One region of the Micromonospora sp. PRAS1 genome, then DNA from elsewhere that is predicted to be linked to it. Evidence: predicted binding sites of a transcription regulator. Region 1 holds the regulator's gene; the other holds the start of a gene.
What was found. Region 1 encodes HrcA, which represses chaperone genes, less so after heat shock. Its sites were predicted from a motif close to GGTTNGCACNCTCNNNNNGAGNGTGCNAACC; they were not measured.
Positions count from the first base shown of each region.

Region 1 (3,407 bases):
CCGACGCCGTGGTGCGTGACCTGCTGCCGTGACCGGCGCACCGCCGGCCGGGCGGCGGGTCACTTGACCATGTTCACCGTCATCGGGTAGCGGTACAGCTGCCCCTCGTTGGCCTTCACCCCGGCGATGATGCCGAACACGATGCCGATGATCATCGCGGCGAAGCCGATGAGGACGCCGATGCCGATGCAGCTGAGGACCCAGCCCACCAGGGCGATGATCGACCAGAGCAGCTGGAAGTTCAGTGCGGCCACCGCGTGCGCGCGGACCGTCGGCGACTGGTTGCCACGGGCGATCATCGCGACCAGCGGCGCGATCCAGCCGAGCACACCGCCGCCGATCAACATCCCGGCGGCCCCGCCGAAGTGGGCGATCAGCACCCAGGTCTTGTCCTCGTTGTTGGCGTAACCGGCGGGCGGCCCGCCGTAGCCACCGGGCGGATAGCCGCCACCGGGTGGGGGGTAGCCGCCGGGCGGGGGGTAACCGCCGGGCGGGGGGTAACCGCCGGGTGGCGGATAGCCGCCAGGCGGCGGGTATCCGCCCGGCGGGGGATAGCCGGGCTGGCCTGACGAGCCGGAGAGTGGAGTGGTGGGTTCGTCGCCGGAGTTCGGGGGACGAGGTGGTTCAGTCATGGAGGTCACGGTAGGTGCCGGCGGCAACGGCGCACCATAGCGACACCGGCGCGTTCACGCCGCCGATCGGTCCGCCGGCCCGGCTGAGGTCTTGATCATCGCGTTGGCGGGGGCCCCGACGTAGACTGGCACTCGCTACAGTCGAGTGCCAGAGCATTCCGCTGCGGCCGTGGCACTCCGGACTCAGCTGCGACAGGAGGTGGGGAAGATGGGTCTCGACGACCGCAAGCTCGCCGTGCTCCGGGCGATCGTCGAGGACTACGTCGCCACCCAGGAGCCGGTCGGCAGCAAGGCGCTTGTCGAACGGCACCAGCTGGGCGTGTCGCCGGCCACCGTCCGCAACGACATGGCTGTGCTGGAGGAGGAAGGGTTCATCCGGCAGCCGCACACTAGTGCCGGCCGGGTGCCCACCGACCGTGGCTACCGCCTCTTCGTCGACCGGCTGAGCCGGGTCAAGCCGCTGAGCCCGGCCGAGCGCCGGGCGATCGAACGCTTCCTGGCCGGCGCGGTCGACCTCGACGACGTGGTGCACCGCACGGTCCGGCTGCTCGCCCAGCTGACCCGCCAGGTGGCTGTGGTGCAGTACCCGAGCCTGGCCCGCTCCCGCGTCCGGCACCTGGAGCTGGTGCCGATCTCCACCACCCGGCTGATGCTTGTGATGATCGCCGACACCGGCCGGGTCGAGCAGCGGTTGGTCGAACTGCCGGCGCCGATCCTCGCCGAGGACGTGCTCGACCTGCGCCGGCTGGCCAACGAGAAGCTGGTCGGCGTCCGGCTGTCGGAAACCCCGCCGCTGGTGCAGGCCCTCATCGACGAGTCACCGCAGGAACTGCGTCCGGCCATGACGACCCTCTCCACCGTGCTGCTCGAGACGCTTGTCGAGCGGCACGAGGAGCGGATCGCGCTGGCCGGCACTGCGAACCTGACCCGCGGCGGCCTGCTTGACTTCCACGGCTCCCTGCGACCCATCCTCGAAGCGCTCGAGGAGGAGGTCGTCCTGCTCAAGCTCATCGGCGAGGTGGAGCCGAGCACGCTACGGGTGCGCATCGGCGACGAGAACGAGATCGACAACCTGCGGGCGGCTTCGGTGGTCAGCACCGGATACGGCCCGGGCGCGACAATCGTCGGGGGGATGGGCGTGCTGGGACCGACCCGGATGGACTACCCCGGAACAATCGCCACGGTGAGGGCCGTGGCACGCTACGTGGGCGAGCTGCTGGCCCAGAACTGACCAGTCAGGGTCGGCGGTGACCGTCGACCGGCGTACGCGAGACGAACACGAGGACACGGGAACGCAGTGGCCAGGGACTACTACGGCATTCTCGGCGTGAGCCGGGGCGCCTCCGATGACGAGATCAAGCGCGCCTACCGCAAGCTGGCGCGGAAGTTCCACCCGGACGTGAATCCGGATCCGGAGGCACAGGAGAAGTTCAAGGACATCAACGCCGCGTACGAGGTCCTCTCGGACGATCGGAAACGGCAGATCGTCGACCTCGGCGGCGACCCGTTGGCGCCCGGCGGCGGCGGTCCCGGTGGCCCGGGTGGGCCCGGCGGGGCCGGTCCGTTCGTCGGTTTCCAGGACATCATGGACGCCTTCTTCGGCGGCGCCACAGGTGCCGGCCGGGGGCCCCGACCGCGGACCCGACCGGGGGCGGACGCGATCCTGCGGCTGGAACTCGACCTGCAGGAGACCGCCTTCGGCGTCGAGGCACCGATCACGGTCGACACGGCGGTGCTCTGCACCACCTGCTCCGGTGCGGGCACCGCGGCCGGCACCCACCTGGCCACCTGCGAGGCGTGCAGCGGCCGGGGCGAGGTGCAGTCGGTGCAGCGCACCTTCCTCGGCCAGGTGGTCTCCGCCCGGCCGTGCACCGTCTGCCAGGGCTACGGCACGACCATCCCGACGCCCTGCCCGACCTGCGCCGGTGACGGCCGGGTGCGCACCCGCCGCTCGCTGACCGTCAAGATCCCGGCCGGCGTCGAGGACGGCATGCGCATCCGCCTCGCCCAGCAGGGCGAGGTCGGCCCCGGCGGCGGCACCGCCGGAGACCTCTACGTCGAGATCCACGAGCGGCCGCACGACGTCTTCTCCCGCAAGGGCGACGACCTGCACTGCCGGGTCACCGTCCCGATGACCGCCGCCGCACTCGGCACCCGGCTGACCATCAAGACGCTTGACAGCGAGGAGCCGGTAGACGTCAAGGCGGGCACCCAGCCGGGCAGCACGCTGCGGCTGCGGGCCCGGGGCGTACCGCACCTGCGCGGCACCGGTCGGGGTGACCTCTACGTCCACCTGGACGTGCGTACCCCCACCAAGCTCGACGTCGAGCAGGAGCGGATGCTGCGGGAGTTCGCCAAGACCCGGGGCGAGGAGGTCGCCGAGCTGAGCAAGCAGGGCGGCTTCTTCTCCCGGATGCGCGACGCCTTCAACGGCCACGCCTGAGCGGCCCGCGTCGAGGCCGCCGCCCGTGTCCGCTCCGCTGTTCCTGGTCGAGTCGCTGCCCACCGCAGACTCGATGGTGCTCGACGGCCCCGAGGGGCACCACGCCGCCACCGTGCAACGGCTCCGGGTGGGCGAGGAACTGCTGCTCGCCGACGGCCGGGGCGGCACGGCCAGCGCGGTCGTAAGCGCCGTCGGCCGGGGCACCCTTGACCTGACCGTCACCGCTCGCGGGTACGTCGATGCGGCGAACCCCCGGCTGGTGGTGGTGCAGGGCATCGCCAAGGGCGACCGGGGCGAACTGGCCGTGCAGGCGATGACCGAGGCGGGGGTGG
Region 1 covers NZ_JCANNB010000027.1:39,065-42,471, reverse strand. Annotated here, with positions in the region: gene hemW (radical SAM family heme chaperone HemW) at 1-32, shown strand, start outside; gene AC507J_RS22885 (DUF4870 domain-containing protein) at 60-632, opposite strand; gene hrcA (heat-inducible transcriptional repressor HrcA) at 841-1,863, shown strand; gene dnaJ (molecular chaperone DnaJ) at 1,930-3,075, shown strand; gene AC507J_RS22870 (16S rRNA (uracil(1498)-N(3))-methyltransferase) at 3,101-3,407, shown strand, end outside.

Region 2 (3,407 bases), on a different contig from region 1:
GTCAGCAGCAGACCGGCGATCGACGCGGCGTTGGTGACCGCGTTACGGGTCACCTTGACCGGGTCGATGATGCCCTTGTCGGCCAGGTCGACGTACTCGCCGACGGCGGCGTCGAGGCCGTTGCCCCACTGGCTGCCGGCGACCTTCTGCACCACGACGTAGCCGTCGTGGCCGGCGTTCTGGGCGATCCAGCGCAGCGGCTCGACAAGCGCCTTGCGCACGATCGACACGCCTACCTTCTCGTCGCCGGTGAAGCCGAGGTCGTCGTCGAGCACCGGCAGGATCTGGGCCAGGGCGGCACCGCCGCCGGGCACCGTACCCTCCTCGACCGCGGCCTTGGTCGCGGCGATGGCGTCCTCGATGCGGTGCTTGCGCTCCTTCATCTCGACCTCGGTGGCCGCGCCGACCTTGACCACCGCGATGCCGCCGGAGAGCTTGGCCAGCCGCTCGGCGAGCTTCTCCCGGTCCCACTCGGAGTCGGAGGCCTCGATCTCCTTGCGGATCTGGGCGACCCGGTCGGCGACCTCGCTGGCCTGCCCGCCACCGTCGACGACTGTGGTGTTCTCCTTGTCGACCACGATGCGCCGGGCGGTGCCAAGCACCTCCAGGCCGACCTGGTCGAGCTTGTAGCCCAGCTCGGGGGCGACCAGCTCGGCGCCGGTGAGGATCGCCATGTCCTGGAGCATCGCCTTGCGCCGGTCGCCGAAGCCCGGTGCCTTGACCGCGCAGACCTTGAGGGTCTTGCGGATCGAGTTGACCACCAGGGTGGAGAGTGCCTGACCCTCGACGTCCTCGGCGATGATCAGCAGCGGCTTGCTGTTCTGGAGGACCTTCTCCAGCAGCGGCAGCAGCTCCTCGATCGCCGAGATCTTCTGCGTGGTGATCAGGATGTACGCGTCCTCCAGGACGGACTCCTGCGCCTCCGCGTCGGTGACGAAGTTGGGCGAGATGAAGCCCTTGTCGAACTGGAGTCCCTCGGTGACGTCCAGCTCGGTGTGCAGGGCGGAGCCCTCCTCGACGGTGATCACACCGTCGCGGCCGACCCGCTCCATCGCCTCGGCGATCAGCTCACCGATTGTGGCGTCCTGCGCCGAGATCGTCGCAACGTGTGCGACCGACTTCTTGTCGGAGACCTCGACGGCCTTGCCGAGCAGCGCCTCGGAGACCTTGGCGGAGGCGGCGTCGATGCCCCGCTTGAGGCCGGCCGGGTTGGCGCCCGCGGTCACGTTGCGCAGGCCCTCGCGGACCATGGCCTGGGCCAGCACGGTCGCGGTGGTGGTCCCGTCGCCGGCGACGTCGTTGGTCTTGGTCGCCACCTCCTTGACCAGCTGCGCGCCGAGGTTCTCGTACGGGTTGGTGAGCTCGATCTCCTTGGCGATCGTCACGCCGTCGTTGGTGATCGTGGGCACACCGAATTTCTTGTCCAGGACGACGTTGCGCCCGCGCGGCCCGAGAGTGACCTTGACCGCGTCCGCGAGCGCGTTGACACCGTGTTCCAGCTGGTGCCGGGCGTCGTCCGAGAAGCTCAGGATCTTCGCCATGAATGTCCCTTCGAAGCGACGTTGCCCCGGCCCGGCGAGCCGGACCGGGGCAACGACACTGATCGGTTGCTTACTTCTCGATGACCGCGAGGACGTCGCGGGCGGAGAGCACCAGGTACTCCTCGCCGGCGTACTTGACCTCGGTGCCGCCGTACTTCGAGTAGATGACGGTGTCGCCGACGCTGACGTCAACCGGGATCCGGTTGCCCTTGTCGTCGACGCGGCCCGGGCCGACAGCGAGGACGGTGCCCTCCTGCGGCTTCTCCTTGGCGGTGTCGGGAATCACGATGCCCGACGCCGTGGTGGTCTCAGCCTCGTTCGCCTGGACCAGGATCCGGTCCTCGAGCGGCTTGATCGCAACCTTGGTCGCGGTAGTCACGGGCATACCCTCCTGGGGTACTGGTTTCGTTGCCGGTCGGCATGCCGACCGGCGTCAATCTGCCACATGCCACCGGGCGGGGCCGTCGTCGCGGGTGCCGGTCCGCCTGGCGTTCAACCCCCGGGCACCAGGGCCCGAGCGTTGGCACCCTCAGGGTGAGAGTGCTAATCGCAGGTTATTCCTCGGCTAGCACTCCGTCAAGGAGAGTGCCAACGCAACCGCTCTCGTGTCGCACTGCCACCGCCGTCCGCCGACCACCGCCGACGGGTCCTGGCTTGATCGACTCCGTTCCGCCGCAACGGCGGTGACCACGAGGGATGGACACCGCCATTCCGGCGATCTGGTGATGATCAAGCGTCGGCCGGCGGTGGGTGGGGTGGAGCGGGCGGAACAATGGGCGGGTGGATCTGGAGCAGTTTGCCGCGTTGCGTACCGCTGAGGGGGTGGCCGCGCTCGACGCGGCGGCTCGGGTGGCCGGCGGTGATCCGCTGGCGGCAGCGGGGGCACTGCGCTCGGCCGGGGTGCCGGCCGGATTGGCGGCAACCGCGCTGACCCAGGCGGAGCTGCGTCGCCGGGCGGCCGGCAAGTTCGGGCCGGCAGCGGAGCAGATGTTCTTCACCCGGCCCGGCCTGGAGCAGGCCACCCGGCAGGTCGTCGCGCGACGCCGCGCCCGGCGGCTACGCGCCGCCGGGGTGAGCACCCTGGCCGACCTGGGTTGCGGCCTGGGCGCCGACGCGCTCGCCGCCGCCCGCGAGGGCATCCGGGTGTACGGCGTGGAGGCCGATCCGGTCACCGCCGCGTTGGCCGAGGCGAACGCGCGGGCGGCGGGGCTGGCCGAGCTGTTCACCGTGGAGTGCGCCGACGCGACCGCGTTCGACGTGTCCCGGGTCGAGGCGGTCTTCTGCGATCCGGCCCGCCGCCGGGCCGGCACCGGCCGCCGGATCTTCGACCCGAACTCGTACTCGCCGCCGTGGGACTTCGTCACCGGGCTGGCCGACCGGGTGCCGTACACGGTGGTGAAGGTGGCCCCGGGCCTCGACCACGCGCTGATCCCGACCGGCGCCGAGGCCGAGTGGGTGAGCGTCGACGGCGATCTCGTCGAGGCGACCCTCTGGTGTGGCCCGCTCGCCGAGACCCCCCGCCGCGCAACCATCGTGAAGGAGGGGCCCCCTGTTAACGCCTCCGGTAGTAAAGGGGCCCCCTCTTATCACTTCTCCGGCAGCCCGGCCGTCCACCAGCTCACCGGCGCGGGGGCGACCGAGGCGCCGGTCGGGCCGGTACGCGGCTTCGTGTACGACCCGGATCCGGCGGTGGTCCGCGCACACCTGGTCGCCGAGTTGGCCGCCGAACTGGACGCCACGCTGGCCGACCCGGCCATCGCCTACCTCTACGCCGACCGGGCCACGCCGACGCCGTACGCCCGCTGCCTGGCGGTGACCGACGTGCTGCCGTTCTCGCTCAAGCGGCTGCGCGCGTTGCTGCGGGAG
Region 2 covers NZ_JCANNB010000014.1:11,324-14,730, forward strand. Annotated here, with positions in the region: gene groL (chaperonin GroEL) at 1-1,541, opposite strand, end outside; gene groES (co-chaperone GroES) at 1,612-1,920, opposite strand; gene AC507J_RS15315 (THUMP-like domain-containing protein) at 2,322-3,407, shown strand, end outside.
Region 2: a site for HrcA is predicted at 2,060-2,090, ahead of groES (co-chaperone GroES). Genes of this name have one in related genera too.